2 regions of the Streptomyces sp. JLBJ103 genome follow, and region 1 is predicted to be linked to the other one. Evidence: predicted binding sites of a transcription regulator. Region 1 holds the regulator's gene; the other holds the start of a gene.
What was found. The regulator HrcA, encoded in region 1, represses chaperone genes, less so after heat shock. The targets are predictions, from matches to a motif close to TTNGCACTCNGNNNNNCNGAGTGCNAA.
Positions count from the first base shown of each region.

Region 2: a site for HrcA is predicted at 1,811-1,837, ahead of groL (chaperonin GroEL). Genes of this name have one in related genera too.

Region 1 is NZ_CM177089.1:5,273,775-5,277,187, reverse strand. It holds gene AC4BEG_RS23240 (nitronate monooxygenase) at 1-180, opposite strand, end outside; gene dnaJ (molecular chaperone DnaJ) at 357-1,493, opposite strand; gene hrcA (heat-inducible transcriptional repressor HrcA) at 1,494-2,510, opposite strand; gene AC4BEG_RS23225 (MBL fold metallo-hydrolase) at 2,687-3,413, shown strand, end outside.
Region 2 is NZ_CM177089.1:4,365,105-4,368,517, reverse strand. It holds gene groL (chaperonin GroEL) at 1-1,617, opposite strand, end outside; gene AC4BEG_RS19290 (cold-shock protein) at 2,125-2,331, opposite strand; gene AC4BEG_RS19285 (MoaD/ThiS family protein) at 2,741-3,019, opposite strand; gene thrC (threonine synthase) at 3,016-3,413, opposite strand, start outside.

The sequences.
Region 1 (3,413 bases):
CAGTCCCCGCAGCTGTCTGATCTCTTCGTACATCGCCTCCGGGGTCTTGTACCCGGCGGCGAGCGAACCGAGGCCGCCGGCCTCGGAGACGGCGGCGGCGAGCCGGGGGCAGGAAGCTCCGCCCGCCATCGGCGCCTGCACGATCGGAAACCGGAAGAGACCGGTCAGTGCGGAGGGCATGACCACATCGTGTCATGCGCTCCGCACCGGCCGACAACCGGACCACCGGCGTTGCGGGGGTCCGGGCCGAACGCCTACCGCCCGTTGAACGCATCCTTCAACCGCGAGAACAGCCCCTGCTGCCCCGGCTTGGCCACGTCCCCCGGGGGACACCCCCCGGACCCCCGGCCGAACGCCTACCGCCCGTTGAACGCATCCTTCAGACGCGAGAACAGCCCCTGCTGCCCCGGCTTGAACTCGCCGGTCGGCCGCTCCTCGCCACGCAGCTTGGACAGGCGCCGCAGCAGCTCTTCCTGCTCCGCGTCCAGCTTGGTCGGGGTGGTCACCTCGACATGGACGATCAGATCGCCCCGGCCACCGCCCCGCAGGTGGGTGATACCGCGCTGGTGCAGCGGGATCGACTGGCCGGACTGGGTGCCGGGCCGGATGTCGACCTCCTCCAGGCCGTCCAGCGTCTCCAGCGGCACCTTGGTGCCGAGCGCCGCCGCCGTCATGGGGATGGTCACCGTGCAGTGCAGATCGTCGCCGCGGCGCTGGAAGACCGGGTGCGGGACCTCATGGATCTCCACATACAGATCGCCCGCCGGGCCGCCGCCCGGACCGACCTCGCCCTCGCCCGCCAGCTGGATCCGGGTGCCGTTGTCCACACCGGCCGGGATCTTCACGGTCAGGGTGCGCCGCGAGCGGATCCGCCCGTCACCGGCGCACTCCGGGCACGGGGTCGGCACCACGGTGCCGAAGCCCTGGCACTGCGGACACGGCCGCGAGGTCATGACCTGACCCAGGAAGGAGCGGGTGACCTGCGAGACCTCACCGCGGCCGCGGCACATGTCACAGGTCTGCGCCGAGGTGCCCGGCGCCGCGCCCTCACCACTGCACGTGGTGCACACCACCGCGGTGTCGACCTGGATGTCCTTGGTGGTCCCGAACGCGGCCTCGCTGAGCTCCACATCGAGACGGATCATGGCGTCCTGGCCGCGCCGGGTGCGGGACCGGGGGCCGCGCTGCGAGGCGGTGCCGAAGAAGGCGTCCATGATGTCGGAGAAGTTGCCGAAGCCCGCGCCGAAGCCTCCGGCGCCACCGCCTCCGGCCGCGCCGGACATCGGGTCCCCGCCGAGGTCGTAGACCTGCTTCTTCTGCGGGTCCGACAGCACCTCGTAGGCGGCGTTGATCTCCTTGAACCGCTCTTGGGTCTTCGGATCCGGATTCACATCCGGATGCAGCTCACGCGCGAGCCGACGGAATGCCTTCTTGATCTCGTCCTGCGAGGCATCACGCCGCACGCCCAGGACTGCGTAGTAGTCCGTCGCCACTTACGACTCCGCCAGGATCTGTCCGACGTAACGTGCCACTGCGCGTACCGCTCCCATCGTTCCGGGGTAGTCCATGCGGGTCGGTCCGACCACGCCGAGTTTGGCGACGGCCTCGTCGCCCGAACCGTAGCCGACCGCGACCACCGAGGTGGAATTCAGTCCCTCGTGAGCATTCTCATGCCCGATGCGCACGGTCATACCCGAGTCTTTGGCCTCGCCGAGCAGCTTGAGGAGGACGACCTGCTCCTCAAGTGCCTCCAGAACGGGCCGGATCGTCAGGGGAAAATCATGCCCGAAACGTGTGAGGTTCGCGGTGCCGCCGATCATCAGCCGCTCCTCGGTCTCCTCCACCAGCGTCTCGAGCAAGGTCGCCAGCACGGTCGAGACCGTTCCCCGGTCCTCCTGCTCGAAGGACTCCGGAAGATCCTGCACCAACGGCGGCACATCCGCGAACCGCCGCCCCACGACACGGCTGTTGAGCCGGGCCCGCAGATCCGCGAGCGACTCCTCACTCACCGGGGACGGGCAGTCCACCATGCGCTGCTCGACCCGGCCGGTGTCCGTGATCAGCACCAGCATCACCCGGGCCGCGGCCAGCGGCAGCAGCTCCACATGGCGCACCGTGGAACGGGTCAGCGACGGATACTGCACCACCGCGACCTGCCGGGTCAGCTGCGCCAGCAGCCGGACGGTGCGGCCCACCACGTCATCCAGGTCCACCGCGCCGTCCAGGAAGTTCTGGATGGCCCGGCGCTCCGGCGTGGACAGCGGCTTCACTCCGGCCAGCTTGTCAACGAAGAGGCGGTAGCCCTTGTCGGTGGGGATACGCCCGGCGCTGGTGTGCGGCTGCGCGATGAAGCCCTCGTCCTCCAGCGCGGCCATGTCATTGCGCACCGTGGCCGGGGAGACCCCCAGCCGGTGGCGCTCGGTGAGCGCCTTGGAGCCGACCGGCTCCTCGGTCCCCACATAGTCCTGGACAATGGCACGCAGCACTTCGAGTCTGCGTTCGCTGAGCACCCCGCGCACCTCCAGTCCAGCGGTCTCTTCGGGTCGTCCCCCTGGCACTCAACGGTCACGAGTGCCAGAACCCCTCCGCCAGTGTACGGCGGGGTGCGGTGGACAGGGCAAGAGCCGCCGTGTGGCGGAGCCCGCACGACCCGCCACGCTATCGCTCGGAGAGCTAGCGTCTCGGTATGGAGACGTGTTGGGAAGAGCCGCGATGGCACGAGGCGGGCTGGGAGACCATCGCCCCCGCGGTGGCCAGGCTGCGGATGCCGGGCTGGGACGAGACCATCGGCGTGGTCGTCGGGCGCACGGACGTACTCGTCGTGGACACCGGGGCCACGCTGCGTGACGGCGCCGCGCTGCGCACCCAGATCACCCGGCTCGCCGGGCGCCGCCCCACCCGGATCGCGCTCACCCATCCGCACTTCGACCATGTCCTGGGCACGGCCGCCTTCTCGGGCTGCGAGGTGTACGGCGCCGCGGGCCTGGACGAACTGCTGCGCGCGGAGCGGGAGGCGCTGCGCGAGTCGGCCATCCGGCACGGTGTGGACCGGGGCGCCGCCACCGAGGCCGCCGACCATCTGGTCCTCCCCCACCACCTGGTCTCCGGGGAGCTCACCCTCGACCTGGGCGACCGGCCGGTGCTGCTCGCGAACGTGGGCCCCGGGCACACCGCCCACGACCTGGCGGTACTGGTCCCCGGGCAGCCCGAGGTGGTCTTCTGCGGCGATCTGGTCGAGGAGTCCGGCCCGCCGCAGGCGGGGCCCGACGCGATCCCCGCGCGGTGGCCGGCCGCCCTGGACCGGCTGCTGGAGCTCGGCGGCGAGGAGGCGCGGTACGTTCCGGGCCACGGGTCCGTGGTGGACGCGGAGTTCGTCCGCATCCAGCGCGATGAACTGGCCGAGCGCTTCGGTG
Region 2 (3,413 bases), 910 kb from region 1:
CATGTCACCGCCCGGCATACCGCCCGGAGCGCCCGCCGCGGCGGCCTTCTCCGGCTTGTCGGCGATGACGGCCTCGGTGGTCAGGAACAGCGCGGCGATCGACGCGGCGTTCTGGAGCGCGGAGCGCGTGACCTTGGCCGGGTCGATGATGCCCTCGGCGATGAGGTCCACGTACTCGCCGGTGGCCGCGTTGAGACCGTGGCCCGGGGTCAGGTTGCGCACCTTCTCCACCACGACGCCGCCCTCGAGGCCGGCGTTGACCGCGATCTGCTTCAGCGGGGCCTCGAGCGCCAGGCGGACGGCCTGGGCACCGGTGGCCTCATCGCCCTCGAGCTCCAGCTTCTCGAAGACCGACACGGTCTGGAGCAGGGCCACGCCGCCACCGGCGACGATGCCCTCCTCGACGGCGGCCTTGGCGTTGCGCACCGCGTCCTCGATGCGGTGCTTGCGCTCCTTGAGCTCGACCTCGGTCGCGGCACCGGCCTTGATGACGGCCACGCCGCCGGCCAGCTTCGCCAGGCGCTCCTGGAGCTTCTCGCGGTCGTAGTCCGAGTCCGAGGACTCGATCTCGGCGCGGATCTGGTTGACGCGGCCCTGCACCTGGTCGGTGTCGCCGGCACCGTCGACGATGGTGGTCTCGTCCTTGGTGACGGTGATCTTGCGGGCGCGGCCGAGCAGGTCGATGCCCGCGTTCTCCAGCTTGAGGCCGACCTCCTCGGAGATGACGGTGCCACCGGTGAGGATGGCGATGTCACCGAGCATGGCCTTGCGGCGGTCACCGAAGCCCGGAGCCTTGACGGCGACGGACTTGAAGGTGCCACGGATCTTGTTGACGACCAGGGTCGCCAGGGCCTCGCCCTCGATGTCCTCGGCGATGATCAGCAGCGGCTTGCCGGACTGCATGACCTTCTCGAGCAGCGGGAGGAGGTCCTTCACGCTGGTGATCTTCGAGTTGACGATCAGGATGTACGGGTCGTCGAGCGACGCCTCCATACGCTCCATGTCCGTCGCGAAGTACGGGGAGATGTAGCCCTTGTCGAAGCGCATGCCCTCGGTGAGCTCGAGCTCGAGCCCGAAGGTCTGCGACTCCTCGACGGTGATGACGCCTTCCTTGCCGACCTTGTCCATCGCCTCGGCGATGAGCTCGCCGATCTGGGTGTCGGCGGCGGAGATGGAGGCGGTGGAGGCGATCTGCTCCTTGGTCTCCACGTCCTTGGCCTGCTCGAGCAGCTGGGCGGAGACGGCCTCGACGGCCTTCTCGATGCCGCGCTTGAGGGCCATCGGGTTGGCGCCCGCGGCTACGTTGCGGAGGCCCTCCTTGACCAGCGCCTGGGCGAGGACGGTCGCGGTCGTCGTGCCGTCACCGGCGACGTCGTCCGTCTTCTTCGCGACCTCCTTGACCAGCTCGGCGCCGATCTTCTCGTACGCGTCCTCGAGCTCGATCTCCTTGGCGATGGATACACCATCGTTGGTGATCGTGGGGGCGCCCCACTTCTTCTCGAGGACGACGTTACGGCCCTTGGGGCCGAGGGTGACCTTGACGGCGTCGGCGAGCTGGTTCATCCCGCGCTCGAGGCCGCGCCGCGCCTCCTCGTCGAACGCGATGATCTTGGCCATGTGAAGTGGTCCTCCCAAGACTTAGGGGGTACCTCCCAGGCCGTCAGGCCGTGGGGGCGGATTGCTCCGGACCGCGCTGGCGCCCGCGACGGACGGCCTGCCTGCCGTGCGGTTCCTTGCCCCGTACAGCATTGGCGGGCCTCACCGACCCGGTCCTTCTGTCACTCTCACTCGGAGAGTGCTAACGCAATGATTAGCACTCGACCCATGAGAGTGCAAGCGCCCGCAGGGCGTCCATGGGGGGCGGTGGCCGGGTGACGGGTGGGCGCAAGCGCCCGAAGGGCGTCCATGGGGGGCGGTGGTCGGGCGACGGGTGGGCGCAAGCGCCCGCAGGGCGTCCATGGGGGGGCGGTGGCCGGGTGACGGGTGGGCGCAAGCGCCCGCAGGGCGTCCATGGGGGGATGCGGGCACCCGGAGGGGCGTCCGGAGCGCCAACGCCAGAGGGCCCGCACCCCCGTCGGGGTGCGGGCCCTCTGACACTTCAGTCAGCTGCGTCGCGTCGGCGCGTCAGCCAACGGCCACGCGGACCATGTCGGCCTGCGGGCCCTTCTGACCCTGCGAGATCTCGAACTCCACCCGCTGGCCTTCCTCGAGGGTGCGGTAGCCGTCCATCTGGATCGCGCTGTAGTGGACGAACACGTCCGCACCACCGTCGACCGCGATGAAGCCGTACCCCTTCTCCGCGTTGAACCACTTGACGGTGCCCTGAGCCATTCCTAACTCCCCTATTGCTGGCCCTTTTTGCGCAGGACCGCACTCCGCGGACCCGGGTCAGACCTCACCCACCCGGTCAGGAGGGTGTGCGCCGGAACGCGTCGACCGCCGCTGAATGTATCCGTCCCAACGCCCTGTGCAACAGGTCAATCGGACGAGAATTCTGGGCGCGGCCGATAGCCCAAAAGTGAAGGATTCTCACGAAGGGGGGACAAGTCGGGCCGGACATAGGGCACCAACCCGACAAATCATGCTCACATTTCGCGCACAACTTGACGGGTTCCGTATGCGGTTCCAGCCTTCGGCCTGTTCGGAATCAGGCCAACTGTATCGCGATTCCACACACGGAATCGCCCCGTCCGTTTTTCTCCGGACGGGGCGATTCCGATAGTGAAAAGGTGATCAGGGGTCAGCAGCCGCCCGCGACCGCCGGGATGATCGAGACCCCGGCGCCGTCCGGAGTGGCCGTCCCCAGGCCGTCCGCGAAACGCACATCGTCGTCGTTGACGTAGACGTTCACGAAGCGGCGCAGCTTGCCGGTGTCGTCCAGGACGCGTGCGGAGATGCCCTGGTGGTTCTTCTCCAGGTCCGCCAGCACCTCGGCGAGGGTCGCGCCCTCGGCGCTGACCTCGGCCTGACCGCCGGTGTAGGTGCGAAGGATGGTCGGGATTCGGACATTGACGCTCATACGAGGCCAGCCTCTCGGAACGAGTCAAGGGTGGGTCGGATGGTGGCGGAGGGGCCCGTGGTGGGGGCCACCGCGTCGAGGGTCTTGAGGCCGTCGCCGGTGTTGAGGACGACGGTCGTCAGGGCCGGGTCGAGGAGCCCGTCCTCGATCAGCTTCTTGGTCACGCCGACGGTGACCCCGCCCGCGGTCTCCGCGAAGATCCCCTCGGTGCGGGCCAGCAGCTTGATGGCGTCGACGACCTGCTCGTCGGTGACGTCCTCCACGGCCCCACCGGTGCGGCGCGCGATGTCCAGGACATACGGGCCGTCCGCCGGGTTGCCGATGGCCAGCGACTTGGCGATGGTGTTCGGCTTCTGCGGACGCACCACGTCATGACCGGCCTTGAAGGCGGCGG